DNA from 2 places in the Mesorhizobium sp. M7A.F.Ca.US.005.03.2.1 genome. Region 2 is predicted to be linked to the other one. Evidence: predicted binding sites of a transcription regulator. Region 2 holds the regulator's gene; the other holds the start of a gene.
The links. The regulator LexA, encoded in region 2, represses DNA repair genes until DNA is damaged. The targets are predictions, from matches to a motif close to TGTTCNNNNTGTGTTCNG.
Positions count from the first base shown of each region.

Region 1 (15,061 bases), on a different contig from region 2:
GGCGTGCCGACTATGACGCGGGGATTGTTGTCGACGCCAAAGACGAGAAAGCCGCCCTGGGTGTTGGCGAACGCAGCGATCGTGCGCTCATAGGCTGGAAGGTTGGCACGAACGAACGCCTGCTTAAATTCGAGCCGTTTACTTTCGCGGCTGGTCACTCTCAGCGTTCCGGCGTCATAGGCAATCAGATCGGACAGTTTTTCCGGCAACATCTCGTGGATCCTTGAAGCGTAGCTCCCGTCGGCGACACTTTCGTCGCACAGATAAGTGGCCGCCACCACCATGTGCTTTGGCGCGATCATGCCGGTATCGGCCGATCGCCGAATCGGCTCAATGCGCGCACGTTAGAGGCAAGATCTGTCTGGCACGAGTTCGCGCTGACCCTCCCAGGCTCTTTGACCGGAGGGCCACGGCCGCTGAAAAAGCGCTGCTGCTCCCCCGACGCTCCCCGAACACCGGACCAGCGCCGGCAAGACGCCCGCATCAACAGGCTTTGCGTCCCGGCACCCTAACCCTTACAGGAGTATGCCAGCCTATCAACTGCCCCGAGCGGCTGCGCTGGATCAGTTTGAACCTGTAGGCACGTTGTGCAAGTGTGGGAACGTGAGCAGGTGGAGGGAACGATGGTACCGTATCGTGCGCACAAGGATGCGATTGTTGGGGTGCTCCGCGACCGCGCCAAGCAACGTCGGACGATCTTCTACAGCGAGTTGGGCTCGGCACTAGGTATCCCAGCCCAGGGCCCATGGAAGCCAATCCTGGACGAAATATCTCGCGAAGAAACGTCAGCAGGTCGGCCGGACATCACGTATCTCGTTGTCTCAAAGACTACGAACTTGCCGGGTCAAATAGGATTCACTGCGGCAAGGCCGCCGTCGATGGACCAAACAAAGACAGCGCTCGGAACGATAGAAGCCGTTTTCGGGCACTACTCTTGAGCCACCTCGCCTGGCTTTCGTTTTCAATTCGAGCCCTTTTGCCCGGCTAAGAACCTGAAAGGGATGGGGCGAGCCTCTTAAAGCCCTACTGGGCAAAGCCTCTGAAACAAGGCAGCATCTTAATCGCTGCTCCCAGCCCAGAAAGGTCAAATTCGTGCTGGACCTCAGCACCGTCAAATAAATCTGTGACGCCAATCACAATGGTCTTTCCGGATATGGCCTGTCGGGTAAATTCTGGCACTTCTGAATCAGGAACGAAGGCAGCGTCGTTCTCCGAAGAAAGCGCCCAGCTCTGGAGGGGCGAAGGCAGTGATTTATCGACCCGATACCGCACGCTGACGTCATAGTTATCGCCAACCATATATTGCCCGATGTCGGTCAAAGCCTCTAAGTCCGGACCTCTGCAGCGCCAACTCAGCCTGGTATCTTCGCCAGGACTGTAAGTGACGATAAGACTCCGGTCTTCGTCGGTGACGCCGTCCTTCTTTTCTATGAACCTGAAACTGCCGATAGTGTCGTTTGCTTCGGCTGATATTGATATAAACGAGATGAGGCAGCATCCAAGTGCCGCCAAATAGGCGAATCGCATTGATATGACCCTCCCAGGCCGAGCGGTCGATAGCTGATGCCGACGAGCTCGCCCCCAGACAACTCTGTCACAATACCCTAATTTGGGGTACACCGATTTAGGGTTTTATTGAACAGCCAGTCTCAGCACTGGCGCTGCCCTTGTCCTCACTTCGTTCCGATCTCTACCGCAAGATGATCGTGCTTCTCGTTGAAGTGCGCAAGGATGCTGGCATCACCCAGGTCGAACTGGGTAGGCGCCTCGGGCAGCGGCAGACATTTGTCTCGAAGTTCGAGCTGGGAGAGCGGCGCCTGGACGTGGCCGAGTTCGTCACCGTTGCGAGGGCGATCGGTGCTGACCCTCTTGAGATCATACGGGTAGCGGAATCTGAAAGTCGCTGAGCGCGCGTCAATTAGTACCCCGATTGGGTTCCGGACGGCCGGCTACGTGGACGTCTGATCGGCTTGCATTTCGGTAGTTAGATTAAGCCGTTTCCGCAGCGCCGCCGCCAGCTTAAATGCATCATGAATCTTGGCGAAGAGCGGCCCAAGGTCTAGGCCGTGATACCGGCCGTATTCCTTACGTACGGGTTCCATGACGACCAGCTTCCAAGTGCTGGGCTCCAGCATGATGACGCCGGCGTCGAATAGCCGGTGCAGGTCGGCGCGCAACGGGATGCCGTTCCATCCTTCGTCGCAGCCGCCGCAGGACACGGGCAGAACGTGGGCAGCCTCCAAGGCCATCAGTGTCTCGCACCCGGTCACGAGACAGCGCGCACCGAACAGGTCGAAGACCGCGCGGCGAAACTTGGCTTGACCCGGGCGCTCCCAAACCTCGGCCAGACGGCGCTGGCGCTCGGCCGTGCTCTCCGCCTCGTCCTCCGGGCTGTCTATCAGCTGGAACTCCAAGTTCTCGAAGTATCGTCGGAATACGTTGGTAATCGGGTTGTTTGTCATAGGGCTCCCGGCGATCTCGTTCGCCAGGCGCCCAAGCGGCTTCACAGGGTAAGCCGCGCCCTCGTGCATCAGGAATCCCGTGCTGGATCTGCGCGTCTGCCCGTTGGGTTTGGGATAGCTCTCATAAAGCCATTCCCGTCCGTTGGCTTTGGCCAAGCGGATCGCGTCCAAAGCGTGGTTCCGTTCGAAAATTAGGTCAGTCACCGGTCGGCAGCCCTCCCATCGCTTTCGGATGCCAGTATACGCTATCGCGGGATTCCCGCGGCATGCAAGCCGTCGACGTACTCAGCCAAGGCGGGGGAGGACACCGTTTTCCCACCCGTGGGACGCAAGCCTTTCTTCTGGCCGGGACGGGAGCTAAGTCGCTGAAAGAGCGTTGCCGCACTGCGCTCCCCAGCGACCGGCCCAGCGCCGGTACGACCGCGCGCGCTCCCGGTTCCAATGCGAAAGGCATCTCCAATCTGATCGAATTGGACCGTGGGCTGCCCGCAAATCCTCACCTCATAGCAGCCCACCGTGAACTAAAAGTTTTCCCCATGAACTTCTCTGATTTTTATCCAAGTTGTTGATTTACAACAAACTACTGCGCCTTGACTGCCATGCTCATCCAAAACGGTATCTAGATACTCTTGGTCTGGTCGTATAAATTTTTGCCATTAGCAGCCCTTGATCGCACGGAGACCAAACATGTTCTGGAAATCACTATTCGCCCTTGCGAAGATCGAACCACTGCCCGCGGTCGTCATTATTGCCTTGGCGGCACTCATTGTCGTCGGCATCGCCCTCACAAAAATTCCGAGCTGAGATGGAGGCCGTAGCTCAGAGCCGGTGGTCGCGCCTTCCCACGGCCTGGATTCATGATACGGGTCTCAGGCTTTTCAGGACGGGACACCTCCTGGGTGTGTCCACCGCAGCGCTGAAGGTGCTCCTGGCAATCGTTGTCCGCGCCGAGAACAAATCTACCGCACAGGCAGCGCAAACCCAGGGATCTGCATGTATGTCATATGACGAACTGATAGACCTAACAGACTTGTCGCGCGCTATGATTTCGTCGGCGGTTAAGCTACTGACGAGTGCTGGCATCGTTATTGTAAAGCGGGAAGGCCGGGGTGGGAAGAATCGCTACTTTCTTACCGGGTATGGAGAAACGGATCGGTACGGTAAGATTCCCAACAAGACGCTTTACAGGCAGGCTCCGTCGGATCGGCTGTCGGCGCTTCATGAGCTCTCATGTCGGCGCGAGTCGGACATGAACGCACTGAAGCTCTACCTGCTCTTCTGCGCCTTTCGGGACGGAAAGACCAATGCCGCTATGATCGGGTACGAGAGGATTTGGATTTACACAGGAATCCCGGAAGCAAAAATCCGCCGTGCGATCTCTGTACTGATCGAACACGGCTTTATACAAGTCGATCGTGATCGATCATCGGCCGAAAAGAAGAACCATCCAAATCGCTACGAGATCCTGGGTCTCTGATGATCGCATGCCTACAGAACTTGCTCACAGTTTGGCGCACAGCCACAGCGAGAGCTCTAGCAATTTCTCGATGTATGGATTTTGCGTCATGCTGTGGTACGGGTGGCAGCCTATGAGCAACCTTCGCTACGACAAGCAAGGCGGAGCGTTCCAAATTCGTATTGCGTTCTGTTGGCAATTGATTTTGTCGCTGTCGCCTGGCGGGCTTTCTCTGCCCCGATCCGTGCTCCGTTGTTCTCTCATCGAGGTTGCATGAGCACGTTCGAAGGAATCAAGCCTGGTGCGCGTATCAAAGGCCTCGATGCCGCAGGTATCGCGGAGGTCGTTTCGGTTTCCAAATTCGGACCTGACGCGGTGAATCTGGTTTTCCGGGTCAATGGCAAAGTCGCAGAGCGGCTTGTCTACCGCGGCGAAGAAACCGGCTTTGAATTCGTAATGGCTGGCCGTACTTACGCCTTTGATGCGGATGGCGCCCTTCTGCGCTTGGCGTCCGAAGCATATCGCATTCGGCTTGCCCACCTTTTCGATCCCTACCTGGCGGTCAGTGCTTCACAGATCGAGGCGCTTCCGCACCAGATCACGGCCGTCTACGGCGAAATGCTGCCGCGACAGCCGCTTCGCTTTCTGCTTGCAGACGATCCAGGCGCCGGCAAGACAATTATGGCCGGGCTCCTGATCAAGGAGCTCTTGATTCGAGGCGACCTTGAACGTTGCCTGATCGTCGCGCCTGGAAGCCTTGTCGAACAATGGCAGGAGGAAATGGCCGAAAAATTCGGCCTGCATTTCGATCTCCTAACGCGTGATCAAATCGAAGCCTCCGTCACGGGAAACCCGTTCGCTGAAAAGAATCGCCTCATCGTTCGCCTGGATATGGCGGCTCGATCGGAAGAGCTGAAGGCTAAGCTCGGAGCGGCTGGGGATTGGGATCTGATCATCTGCGACGAAGCCCATCGCATGGCCGCGTCGTATTTCGGCGGCGAAGTTAAGGAAACTCAGCGTCACAAGCTTGGCAAGCTGCTCGGGACGCGAACCCGGAACTTCCTTCTGATGTCCGCGACTCCGCACAATGGCAAGGAAGCTGACTTTCAACTTTTCATGGGATTGCTCGACGCAGACCGGTTCGAGGGCCGGTTCCGCGAAGGCGTTCACAAAGCCGACGTATCCGACATGATGAGGCGGTTGACCAAAGAAGAACTCTATCGCTTCGACGGTACGCCGCTTTTCCCTGAGCGCCGGGCCTATACCGCTAGCTTCGCCTTGTCCCCTGTCGAGGCCAAACTCTATCAGGCGGTCACGACCTACGTGCGCGAAGAGATGAACCGCGCGGATCGGACAGGCGACGATAAGCGCCGGTCGAATGTGGGCTTCGCGTTGCAAATCCTTCAGCGCCGCCTTGCCTCTTCGCCGGCCGCGATCCACCGCTCGCTGGAACGACGCCGGAAGCGCCTGCAAGACCGATTGCATGAAGAAAGACTTATGCGTCAGACCGACTCGGCCCCACTAACCCACGCGCCGGTTCTGCCCAGCTATGACCCTGACGACATTGATGAGGTGCCGGGCGCGGAAGCGGAAGCCGCCGAGGAACAGATCGTCGATCGAGCAACAGCGGCCGCCACCCTTGCTGAGCTTGAAGCCGAAATCCTTATTCTGAAAGATCTCGAAGACCGTGCGCTGAGGCTGAAGCTTTCCGGCCAGGATGCCAAATGGCGCGAGCTTGAATCCATTCTCGACGAGCCGCTGATGCTGGACGCCGCAACTGGCCTGCGTCGCAAGGTGCTGATCTTCACTGAGCCGAAGGACACACTCGAATATCTGCAACAGAAGATTGCAGCACTTATGGGCGATCCTTCGGCTGTGGTCGTCATTCACGGCGGCATCGCGCGCGAAGCTCGGCGCGGCGCCATTGCCGCCTTTAATTCCGATCCGCGTGTGCGCGTGATGATCGCGAACGACGCTGCAGGTGAGGGCGTGAACCTTCAGCGTGGCGCGCATCTGATGGTCAACTACGACCTGCCGTGGAACCCGAACCGCCTCGAACAGCGTTTCGGCCGCATCCATCGCATAGGCCAGACTGAAGTTTGCCACCTGTGGAATCTCTGCGCAGCAAACACGCGTGAAGGCGAAGTCTATCGCCGCCTGCTTGAGAAGCTTGAAGAGGCCCGTGCCGCGCTAGGCGGCAAGGTCTATGACGTGCTCGGCGAGCTGTTCGAAGGCCACGCGCTACGGGATCTCCTCGTCGAGGCAATTCGCTACGGTGATCGGCCGGAAAAGAAGGCCGAGCTTTTCCGAAAGGTAGATGGTGCGGTTGATGTCGAAGCTATCGAGAAGCTGGTCGCCGAACGCAAACTAACCTCCGAAGGCATGAACCCGAGTTCGGTCGCCGATATTCGCGAACAGATGGAGCGCGCGGCAGCCCGTCGCCTGCAACCGCATTTCATCGGCTCGTTCTTCCGAGAAGCCTTCACGATGCTCGGCGGGCGGATTGCCGAACGCGAAAAAGGCCGATTCGAAATCCTGCGTGTACCGTCGATCCTGAAGGAACGCGACCGGCTGATCGGGCGTTCCGATCCGGTGCTTGATCGTTACGCGCGCATCACCTTTGAAAAATCCCTGATCATCGGACAACCGCAGGCCGAACTCGTGGCGCCAGGTCATCCGCTGCTCGAATCGCTGGTCGACGTTATCCTCGAACGTTTCCAACCACTCCTCAACCAGGGCGGCGTGCTGGTGGACGATGCAGACGAAAGCGTCGAGCCAAAGCTCCTCGTCTATCTCGAACATGCAATCCGCGATGGACGGGCCGGCCGGTCGGGTGAACCCCGCGCCATTTCGCAGCGGCTTCAGTTCCTGTTCCTGAAGGAAGACGGATCGGCGACCGACGGCGGACCCGCGCCCTATCTGGATTATCGCCCGATTACGCCCGAAGAGAGTGTATCCGTCGCTGACGCCATCGTCGCGCCCTGGCTATCGGATAATGTCGAGGCGCAGGCACTCGGCTATACCGTTCGGTCCCTGGTTCCCGATCATCTCAACGAGGTAAGGACGCGCCGGATCGCCGAAATCGACAAGGTCGAGCGCGAGGTGCGCGCCCGCCTTAATCGCGAGATCAACTATTGGGATGCTCGCGCCGCGCGGCTGCGAGAAGAGGAGCGGGCAGGCAAGGAACAGCGCATCAACGCTCAAAACGCAGAGGCGACGGCCGCACGCCTGGTAGAGCGGCTGCATCGGCGCCAATCGGAGTTGGATCGCGAGCGGCAGATTTCCGCTTTGCCGCCGGTCCTGAAAGGTGCGGCGCTGGTGATCCCTGGCGGGCTGCTGAAAGCCAAGGTCGCGTTAGCCACGGCCAGCAAGTCGACCGGATTCGCCGAAGACCCGATCCTGCGGGCTGAATCCGAGCGCAAGGCCATGCAGGCCGTGTTCGCGGCTGAACGCGCCCTGGGCCATGAACCACGGGACGTATCTGCCGAAAAGAAGGGCTGGGATATTGAAAGCCGCGATCTCCAGGCGGGCCATCTGCGCTTTATCGAGGTGAAGGGCCGTCACGCCGAAGGGCGTGACGTCATTTTGACCAAGAACGAAATCCTGGCGTCGCTCAACGTCGCTGAGGCTTTCATTCTTGCGATTGTTCAGTTCGATTCTGGCTTCGTGCATGAGCCCATCTATGTTCGCCGATTCTTCACAAGAGAATTGGGTTTTGCCGAAACGGCGGTGGTGTTCGACATCGCGGACCTGATATCGATTGGAACAAAGCCTAGTTAGGGCTGCGAGGAGCTTATATGGAAGAGCAGATAGCCAATCTCTTGCGGGCGGCTGGGGGGCATCTCACAAGATTTCAACTTTGGCAGGGTTTGGCGCTGCCAGACGATGAGCCCACGCAGGAATATTCGGAGGCAGAACAAAACCTCGTTGATCAGCGCCGTATTGAGCGAAGGCGAGGACGAAATGGCGGAATCTATCTAGTCGAACAACCTGCCGAGCCGGAGGCTGTGGATATAGACGCGCCGGTTCAACCAGAGGAACCGGCGGCCCAAGAACGCCGTCTGGAGAATGACTACTATCAGCCCGCTCTCGACCAAATCCTAGCCCACTGGACGGAGCAGCCCGGATTTACGCATGTCTTTGGAGCAGTGACTGCTGGTCAAGGACGCCGCCAGACAGGTGGGCGGTGGAGCAGGCCCGACCTCGTTATCTGCACCGTGTCGGATTGGCTATTTTCCTCCCGATCAGAGGGCGATGTTCGAACTATTGAGATCAAGCGCTTCGAGGCATTGGATGTCCTTGCGGTGTATGAGGCTGTGTCTCACAAATCGAAGGCGCACTACGCCTATCTTCTGATTGTGAATGTTCCCGACGAGTTGGATGACGATCAGAAAGGCGACCTTGAAGCTGTCCTCGCTGTCGCAGGTAAGCACGGCATCGGAGTCATAGCGGCTCGCCGAGCCGAGGATTGGTCTACGTGGGTCTTTGAGCTTGATGCTACACGAAGCGATGCGGACCATCAGTCGATTAACCAGATGCTTTTAGATCAGGTGCCGCCGGAGGTTCGCGACAGATTTCGAACGACACTTCGGGAAGTGGCGGTCAGGGTAGTGTTTTGAACGAGAAAGCTGTGCGTAAGAAACTCATCGAGGTTTCGATCCCCCTAGAAGCGATCAACGTTGCCTCCGCGCGAGAGAAATCGATCCGACACGGACACCCTTCGACGCTGCATCTATGGTGGGCCAGACGCCCTTTGGCAGCGTGCCGGGCAGTTTTGTTCGCGCAGCTAGTGGACGATCCTTCCAGCTGGCCTGATCGATTCCCGACTGAGGAAGCCCAGGATGTCGAGCGCCGGAGGTTGCACCGTATCATCGAGGCTATGGTGCCGTGGGAAGCCTCGAACAACGAGACGATCCTAAACGCAGCCCGCTGGGAAATCGCGCGCTCAGTGGCCTGGGGCCTTGGCGAAGAACCGCCTGCCCAGGGCGACGCCAAGGCCATCTTCGACTACCTGCAAAACAAAGCGCCACCGGTGTATGATCCCTTCTCGGGCGGCGGGTCGATCCCGCTCGAAGCCCAGCGCCTCGGCCTGCGTGCCTATGGATCGGATTTAAATCCAGTCGCAGTCCTGATTGGCAAGGCATTGGTGGAAATCCCGCCGAAGTTCGCCGGCAGGCCTCCGGTGAATCCGAAATCGCGCGTCGCGATCGCGCGCGGCGGCAAATGGAACGGCAAAGGTGCGGAGGGCCTCGCCGAGGATGTGCGCTACTACGGCCAATGGATGCGCGACGAAGCCGAGAAACGGGTTGGGCATCTCTATCCGAAGGCGAAACTGCCAGATGGCTCAGAGGCGACGGTGATCGCTTGGCTTTGGGCTCGGACCGTCCGCTCTCCCGATCCGGCGGCGAAAGGTGCGATGGTTCCTCTAGTCTCATCATTCATGCTCTCAACTAAGGAGGGAAAAAAGGCGTGGATTGAGCCCGAGATCGATCCAACGGCTAAGGATGGTTACCGGTTCAAAGTCATGACGGGGACACTTTCTAAGCCTGATCAAGAGAGGCTTAAGAAGGGAACGAAGGCTGGCCAAGGCCAGGCCTTTACGTGTGTTCTGACAGGCTCGGTCATTGATAGGACCTATGTGCAAGTCGAGGGCAAGGCCGATCGCCTTGGGGTTCGCCTGCTTGCAATCGTTGCCGAGGGCAATCGACGCAGAGTTTACTTGTCGCCGCTCGAAGAAGACGAGTCCCTTGCTAGGTCGATGTCTGATGACCCCGATATAAAAGATGCTCGAGAGGATCAGCTGTCTGCGGCTACGCCAACCCGTGCCCAACTAACGGGAGGCGTATGCTCCGCGTATGGCTTGCGCACTTGGGGACACCTTTTTACGGACCGACAGTTGATCTCACTGAGAACACTGACTGGACTAGTTGAAGGCGCCCGCGAGGCGGTCTTAGCCGACACCTTGTCGGCAGAGATTAGCGATGATTTGATACCACTCAGGAGTAACGGGCGAGGCGCAAGTGCATATGCCGACGCCGTGGCCACCTATCTAGCATTCAGCGTTAGCCGACAGGTAAATAGGGGCTGCACATTGAATTTTTGGGACAATACCAGCCAGAAAATCCAGCAGGTTTTTGGGCGACAGGCGTTCGCAATGACTTGGGATTTCGCTGAAACTAATTTCTTCAGCCAATCAACCGGCAATTTCCTGGATCAAGTCGAGTACCCTGTAAAATCAATCGCCAATTGGCCAATCGGAACTGCAACAGGCTTCGTAAGTCAAATCGACGCTCCCAAGAACAGCTTTCCAGTACGGCCTGTGGTAATTTCTACAGACCCCCCATATTACGACAATATTGGGTACGCTACGCTCGCTGATTTCTTTTACGTTTGGCTTCGACCCGCTTTAAAGAATATCTGGCCGGACCTTTTTCGCCGACTCACGACGCCGAAAGAAGAAGAGCTTGTTGCGACGTCGTTTAGGCATGCCAACCGAGCAAGTGCCGAAGAGTTTTTCATGCAGGGCATGGGACTAGCTCTAGGCGCAATGCGTGAAGCCGCTACCGAGAGCGAGCCCCTCGCCATCTACTATGCGTTCAAGCAATCTGAATCATCATCCGAAGGTGTAAGCTCGGCAGGATGGGCCTCCTTCCTTCAGGGCGTCATCAATGCTGGGCTGCTGATTGATGGAACATGGCCGATCAGAACAGAACTTACAGGAAATTTGAAAGGCAAATTGAACGTCCTCGCATCCTCGATTGTGCTTATTTGCCGCAAGCGTCGCGTTAGCGCCGACACAATCACAAGGGCGGAATTCATCCGCTTGCTCCGCCGCGAGCTACCGGATGCGATAGATGATATCCGCAAGGCAGGCGTTGGCCCGGTCGATATGCAGCAATCTGTAATTGGCCCGGGAATGGGTGTTTTTTCGCGCTATGCCAAAGTGCTGGAAGACGACGACAGCGCCATGCCTGTTAAGACTGCACTCGCGCTTATCAATCGAGTCTGGGAAGAGATTGATCAAGAGCTCGATGCAGCTTTCGATGCGGAAACGCAGGTCGCTCTCGCTTGGTTTGCAACCTATGGCTTCGATGCCCGTCCGTCTGGCGAACTGATCACCCTCGCCAACGCCAAAAATATTGGCACGAACGCACTCTTCGATTCGGGAGTATTCAAGGACCTAAAGGGCAAGACCGCGCTGACGCCTCGCGACGAACTGCCAAAAGCCTGGACACCAGCCAAAGACAAATCCCTCACCGTCTGGGAATGCGTCCAGCACACTGCGCGCGTCCTCAACGCTGAGGACGGTGGGGGCGCTGCTGCGGGTCGGCTCGTCGCTGAAATGGGGCCAAAGGCTGCGGAAGCCCGGGCGCTCGCCTATCGTCTGTTCGAAATCGCCACGCAGAAGGGTTGGGCGGCCGAGGCGCTTGTCTACAACGAACTGGCCCAGGAATGGCCGAGGCTCGAAGATTTGGCTACCAAAGATGCGACGGATGGCTCACGAAAGCCCGCACAGGGTACGTTGCTTTAAGGAGCGATCATGTCGCACGAGATCGAAGGTACCAAACGGGTCCGCGATACACTCGACTTCACGCTAAAGTCAGTGCTCGACGGCTTCGTCGAAGCGAACATGGAGGCGAAGCACGGGCAGCGCTGGCTGCATTATGCAAGCCGCTCTTCGGGACAAGGTCAGAACGACACGCTGGACGTGTACGGACTGTGCAAAACTATCCTCGACAATTGGAACGAGGTATTTGGCGCGCGGTTCGATCGGAAGCATGTTAACAAGGCACGCAGGCTTGTCTCGACGGTCTTTGAAGCCCGCAATGCAACAGCGCATCTGAATGTGCCACTGAGCGACCCGGAAGCGTTGTCGTTTCTCTGGGCGATTGTCGAACTAGCGATGCTCCTGAAGGCACCGGAAAAGACAATCGAGACACTTAAGGCCGTCTATGGGGCCCAGCGCTCTACAGGCATTGAGGCGGGCAGGATAGACCCGGCAACCCCGACAGAGCCTAAGCTTACAGTAGAGCCGGGATCGGCTCAGCAGATGAGCTTCAATTCCGAAAGTGGTGTAGCCAAAGCGCTGAAGCCGTGGATCGATGTCGCCTTGCCACACCCGGACGTGATTGCGAACCGCTTTAAGGAGGCCGAGTTCGCTGCCGATCTTTTTGCGGTGGATGCTGGCTATGCCGGCGAAGGCTATGCGACACCGAACTCTTTCTACGGAATTACTTTCCTGACCGAAGGCTTGAAACGCGTACTAACCACCGCGACACAAAGACTTGGCGCCAATGGTGGCGATCCGGTGATTGGCCTGCAGACCGCTTTCGGCGGCGGCAAGACGCACACGATGCTCGCGATCTTCCACCTCGTGAAGCATCTGCGCGACGGAGGCGATCCGCGCGGGCTGCCGGGTTTAAGCGATATACTTGATCGTGCGGGTGTGAATTCGCTGCCGAAGCCCAAGATGGCTGTGTTCGTCGGTTCGGCCGATGGCCCGGACGTTAGCCTTAAACTGAACGAGGGACCTCGGGTTCATACGGCTTGGGGATATATCGCATGGCGCCTTGCAGGCGAACCGGGACTTGCGCTTGTCGCAGAAGCTGAAGCAGCTCGCACGAGCCCTGGCTCTCGTATCATGGTTGAAGTCTTCAAACTTGCTGGGCCAAGCGTTATCTTGCTCGATGAGCTGACCATGTTCGCCCGCCAGCTCGACGACGACCGGTTCGAAGCTTTTCTCTCCTTCATCCAGTCGCTCACCGAAGCGGCAAAGATGGTCCCGGGCATCCTGATCGTCGGCTCGCTGGTCGAGAGCAAAGCCGAGGCCGGCGGACCGCGCGGCGAGGCCGCGCTGCTTCGTCTCGAGAAAATTTTCGGCCGTGTGCAATCAGCATGGCTACCAGCTTCTGGCGATGAAACTTACGAAATCATCCGGCGACGTCTGTTCCAGCCCCTTGATGCCGAAGGCGAGATGGCGCGGGACGAAACAGTCAGGGCTTTTCACGATCTCTACAAAAAGAACCCGGCCGAGTTCCCGCCTGAGGCCAGGGAAGCACGCTATCTGGAACTGCTCCGCCTGTCCTATCCGATCCATCCGGAGCTGTTCGATCGGCTGTCGAAGGATTGGGCGAGCCTCGAAAAGTTCCAACGCACGCGCGGCGTTCTGCGCTTCATGGCCAATGTCGTGGGCGTGCTCTGGCATGGCCAGATGCGTGACCCGCTAATAACACCCGCTCGGGTGCCGGTTGCGCACGAGCGGGTGCGCGTGAGCGTTCTTTATCCCCTGGATCCGGCTTTCGGCTCAGTCGTCGATAAGGAGGTTGATGGTGAAGGGTCTTTGCCTAACCGAATGGAAGCAAATCCTTCGAGAAGGATTTCGCAGTTGCGCGCCGCAACACGCGCTGCGCGGTCGGTATTCATTTGCACGGCACCGCTAGTCGGCCAACCGAATGCCGGTCTCACCGGCCAGGGCTTGCGCCTTGCTTGCGCCGAGCCTGGCGACCAACTGGCGATCTTCGGCGAAGCACTTCGCGAACTCACCGAGAAGGCGACCTACCTCTATGAAGAGGCGGGTCGCTATTGGTTTTCGACCCAGCCCACCCTGAACCGCCTAGCTGACGATCGCGCCAAAGCGCTGCCGGATCACGAAGTCGATGCCGCAATCACCGAAGTGCTCCGCGAGGACGCAGCCAGCAAAGGCGGGTTCCATCGCGTCTTCGCCGCGCCGGACGATCCGGTGACGATCGACGAAGCGCATTCGCTTTCGCTTGTAATCCTGAATCCTAGTCTGGTTCACGCAGGGAGAGGAGCCGCAATGTCGCCAGCGAGTGACGCCGTGGCGGATGCACTAATGAGGTGCCGTGCTTCCCAACGTCGCTTGCGGAATACGCTTATCTTCGTCGCTCCTGATGAAGCGAACCTAGACACCGCGCGGGAAGTGATGCGCAAAGCGATGGCGTGGGCTTCGATCGACCATGACGTGAACAACGAGAAAGGTCGCCTCCGATCGCAGACAACAAGAACGCAAGCCGACGATGCCAAGGATAAGGCGAAGACCAACCGCGAGTCGGCGCTGAAAGCGATCCGCGCTGCCTGGAGCCACATACTTTATCCGGTAAAGAGCGAAACCCCCGGAAAGCCCTTCGATCTTGAACATAGCCTGATCTCCTCTCGCGACAGGGCCGCGATCCCACATGTTGTCTACGATAAGACAAAGGCCGACGGGATTGTCCTTGAAAAGCTGGGCACCGAGCGGCTTTGGCACGCGCTGAAGCCGATCTGGCCAGATGATCGCCCCCACCTATCCATTACCGAAATCGCCGATTGGTTTGCGGCTTATGTCTATCTGCCGAAATTGCGCGATAGGATCGTCCTGGAAGGCTCGGTTCGCGATGCTATTGCGAAACTCGATCCACAGTTCGGTTATGCCGATGGCTTCGACCAGGCCACGGGAAAGTACCATAGGCTGATCTGGGCAAAGAACCCACCGGAGTTCGCGTCTCTAACGGCGATGATCGTGCGGGAAGCGGAGGCGCAGAAGCAACTAAACGAAGAAGGCGTCCCTGCGCCTCGGTTGGAGCCAGGGGCATTGCCTGGCTCGACAGCTCATCCGGGCAGTCCCGACCCTGGCGGAACAAGACCGTCCGCACCCGGCAAACCTCGACGTTTCTATGGCTCTGTCGAGCTCGACATGGTCCGCCCCGTTAAATCATTTGACGCGATCCTCAATGCCGTGGTGATGGAGCTTCAGCGCACACACAGTGCGAAGGTGAAACTAACGCTCGAAATCGAGGCCGAAGCGAGCGACGGCTTTGCAGACAGTGAAGTTAGCGTCGTTCGCGACAACGCCCGGCAGCTCAAGTTCAAATCCGAATCAACCGGCTTTGAAGATTGATTCAGCTTTAATGAAAGTTAGAAAGCGGAATTTCACGGAGATGCGTCGGCCTGCCCGAAAATTGACTGAACATGTCGACCGCGCGGGTGACTGTGCCGATCTACGCACTCCCCCTGGCGCTCCCCGGCGCCAGATAGCAAAAAGGCCCGGTTACCCGGGCCCTTTATGCTTTTCAAATCTAAGAAGATTTGGAGCGGGTGAAGCGATTCGAACGCTCGACCCCAACCTTGGCAAGGTTGTGCTCTA
Region 1 covers NZ_RZRP01000005.1:359-15,419, reverse strand. The annotation lists gene EN991_RS00590 (ATP-binding protein) at 1-302, opposite strand, end outside; gene EN991_RS00585 (hypothetical protein) at 1,024-1,527, opposite strand; gene EN991_RS00580 (helix-turn-helix transcriptional regulator) at 1,668-1,907, shown strand; gene EN991_RS00575 (HNH endonuclease signature motif containing protein) at 1,950-2,633, opposite strand; gene EN991_RS00570 (hypothetical protein) at 3,364-3,939, shown strand; gene EN991_RS00565 (helicase-related protein) at 4,192-7,698, shown strand; gene EN991_RS00560 (hypothetical protein) at 7,716-8,537, shown strand; gene EN991_RS00555 (DUF1156 domain-containing protein) at 8,534-11,449, shown strand; gene EN991_RS00550 (DUF499 domain-containing protein) at 11,459-14,815, shown strand; tRNA gene EN991_RS00545 (tRNA-Gly) at 15,005-15,061, opposite strand, start outside.
Region 1: a site for LexA is predicted at 4,093-4,110, ahead of EN991_RS00565 (helicase-related protein). Genes of this name have one in related genera too.

Region 2 (3,770 bases):
CTGCCTTGCGATCGGAGCGATCGGCTATTTTTCGCTGACGGCTGAACCCGACTTTGCGAGACCTGTCGCGGTTGTCATCCTGACGGGGATCTGTGCGCTGGTCTCGCGCTCATGGCCAAAGACCCATCTGTGTTTCATGGCGGCACTTTTGTGCGCCCTAGGACTGCTTGCTGCCAAGGTCGAGACGTGGCGTGCGGGCACACAAATGTTGGGCTCGGAAATCTCGACGCAGGTGACCGGCCGCGTCGTCTCGCTCGACCGGATGGAAACTGGCCGTATCCGGCTGACCATCGACGTAACATCGACCGCAAGACCGAAACTGCGCTATGCGCCGGAACGGGTACGGCTTTCGGCACGCAAGATCCCGGCTGACGTGACCGCAGGCTCGCTCATCACTGGATATGCCAAGCTTTTGCCGCCGACCGGGCCGGTGCGACCGGACAGCTATGATTTCTCCTTCGACAGCTATTTTGCCGGCATTGGTGGCAGCGGATTCTTTCTCGGCAATCCAAAGCTTGTCGTCAGCGATGATGGCGACATGCCGCTGTCGGCCCGAATTTCCTCCAGCGTGGAAAATGCCCGTGAAGGCATCGCCGACCATATCAGGGCGAGCGTCGGCGGCGCCGAAGGCGAGATCGCCGCGGCGCTGATCGTCGGCGTGCGCGCCGGCATTCCCGACGACATCAATGAGGCGATGCGACGTACCGGCATCTACCACATCATCTCCATTTCGGGGCTGCATATGGCTCTGGTCGCCGGCACCATCATGGGGTTGCTGCGCGGCGCCTTCGCCTTGTTTCCCGATCTTTCCGCGCGTCGCCCGGTCAAGAAGTATGCCGCTGCCGCCGCACTGTTCTCGATCGCAGCCTACCTCGTCATCTCAGGTATCGTCGTCGCCGCCGAGCGCAGCTTCATCATGCTGGCAGTGATGCTGATTGCAGTTCTGTTCGATCGAGCAGCACTCACCATGCGCAATCTGGCGATCTCGGCGATCGCCGTCATCGTGGTGTCGCCGCATGAGGTGGTCGGCCCGAGTTTTCAGATGTCGTTCGCCGCGACCGCGGCTCTGGTCGGCGCTTATGCCGGCTGGGCGGATCACCGCGCGGGAAAAGCAAGACCGCCGCCGCCGAAGCGATCCTTGCCCGGGTTCCTGACACGAAAATTCCTGCTGGCGGCAATTGGTCTGGCCATGACCTCGATCATCGCCGGCAGCGCCACGACGCTGTTTGCCATCTGGCATTTTCAGCGTGTGTCGCCGCTCAGCCTGTTCGCCAATCTCGCGGTTATGCCGATCGTCACCGTCGTCATGTTCCTGGCCGTCGCCAGCGCGCTGCTGATGCCTTTCGGATTGGATTGGCCAGCTCTCTACCTGATGGGCAAGGGCCTGACGATGATGATCGCCATATCGGGCTGGATCTCCGAGCGTTCGCCTGTCGATGGGGTCGGGCTGATTTCGCAACAGTCGGTCCTGCTGGTGGCCATTGCCCTGGTCATCGCGACGATGGCGACGACATGGCTGCGGCTCGCGGCTCTGCCATTCGCGTTGGCAGGCTTGCTGACCGTCTCGGATACGCGCACGCCCGATGTGCTGATCTCGGAAGACGCCCGGCTGGTGGCGTTGCCGATCGGTGGCGGTGAGCTTGCCGTTAGCCGGCAACGGCCGAATGGATTCACCGTCGACAACTGGAAACGCGCGCTGACATCGGAAACCATCGTCGTTCCGGAAGTGTTCGACAACAGCGATGGGCAATTCGACGTCGCGGATGCCGTTGAGCTACCGCCGGGATCGCCGTTCTATTGCTCCTCAGGCGTTTGCGTGGCCAGGCACATGTCCGGTGCGATCATTGCCTATGTCGAGGACCGCAAGGACACCTGGAAAGCCTGCGGCTTCGCCGAGCTGATCGTCGTCAACGACGCCACCGCCTATGACGCCTGTCACAACCCGCTGGTTCTGGTCATCACCAAGCGGCAACTGGCTCGCAAAGGCAGTGCCGCGGTCTTCTTCGATCGCCAATCGGCGACCACGCCGGCGACGATCAGCTTCGCGGTGGACAGCCCATATCGGCCCTGGCACACGCAACGCAAATACTCTCGCGAGGCGAGGGGGCTGGCACCCTTCAAGAAACCCGAGAAGCCAGTGGTCAACCCACAGCCGTCTCAGTAGCGACGGATCAGGCCGACGAGCTTGCCTTGCACCTTGACCCTGTCCGGCCCGAAAATCCGTGTCTCATAGGCTGGATTGGCGGCTTCGAGGGCAATCGAGGCGCCCTTGCGGCGGAACCGCTTCAGCGTCGCTTCCTCTTCATCGACCAGCGCCACGATGATCTCGCCGGGGCTGGCCGTGTCGGCGTTACGGATGATAACGGTGTCGCCGTCGAAGATGCCGGCCTCGATCATCGAATCGCCCTTGACCTCCAGTGCATAGTGCGCGCCGCCCATGATCATGTCCGGCGGCACCGAAATCGAATGCGTCTGATGTTGGATGGCATCGATCGGCACGCCGGCGGCGATGCGACCCATGACCGGGATCGAAACGGCAGAGACCGCATCGTCGTCATTGCCGGGCGAAGGCATCCGCGAAGGCGCCGGCTTGATCTGCCGGCCAAGAGCACCACCCTGACCAAGACTGCCCTGGATGACGCTTGGCGAAAACTTCTTTGCCGCATTGAGGCCTGGCGCGATGGAGTCCGGCAGCCGCAGCACTTCCAGCGCGCGGGCCCGATTGGGCAGCCGGCGGATAAAGCCGCGCTCCTCAAGGGCCGTGATCAGCCGATGAATCCCGGATTTGGAGGCAAGGTCGAGCGCCTCCTTCATCTCGTCGAAGGATGGCGGAATGCCGCTCTCCTTCAGGCGTTCATGGATGAACATCAGCAGTTCATGTTGCTTGCGTGTCAGCATGGCGGCCCCCAGGTTCCCTGAAACCAGAATCGAAAAACAAACCCAGAACAAACACTATCTGTTCCAGTTGTGTTCTGCAACCGTTTAAAGTTTAATGAATTTGTTAAGGCTGCTGAAATTATTTGGCGCTTGCCAGCGGGTTACGATCGACGGGCGCCACCTTCGGCAATGCGCCTGCTCACATTGAAATTGTTATGGTTAATGACCTGTGGCTTATCCCCTACCAAAGCTTGGCATTATCTGTCGATCGACCTCGACAAGGAGCGATTGCAACCTTCGGGACGTTGGTTGGCCGTGAACGAAACGGAGCCAAAACGCCAACGTCAGTTGGGCATTTTGGCTGGAAATTCAGCTCTCCGTCATTTGCCAGGCAGTGAGGGCAGCGACGGCGGATCGCCGGGATCGGTGCGTCAGGTAACGGCTTCCTTGACGGCGAAACGCTGGTCCTTCCATGCACCCGTGCGCAGAATGTCTTCCAGAACCTCAACCGCCAGCCACACATCCTTGTAGCTGACATAGAGCGGCGTGAAGCCGAAACGGATGGTCGACGGTGCGCGGAAGTCACCGATCACCCCGCGCTCGATCAGCGCCCGCATGATTTGATAGCCATGGTCGTGAAGGAACGACACCTGGCTGCCGCGCCTGGTCGCGTCGCGGGTAGTCTCCAGCGCGAGACCGTAGGCGCCGCACTTGGCTTCGACGAGCTGGATGAACAGTTCTGTCTGCGCGACGCTCTTCTTTCGCAATGCCGCCATGTCGACGTCGCTCCAGATGGCAAGCGCGCCTTTGAGCGCCCGCATCGACAGGACCGGTTGCGTACCGCACAGAAAACGGCGGATGCCGGCGCCGGCAACATAACCCCGTTCGAAGGC
Region 2 covers NZ_RZRP01000573.1:342-4,111, forward strand. The annotation lists gene EN991_RS25855 (ComEC/Rec2 family competence protein) at 1-2,164, shown strand, start outside; gene lexA (transcriptional repressor LexA) at 2,158-2,898, opposite strand; partial or broken gene EN991_RS25865 (kynureninase) at 3,309-3,770, opposite strand, start outside.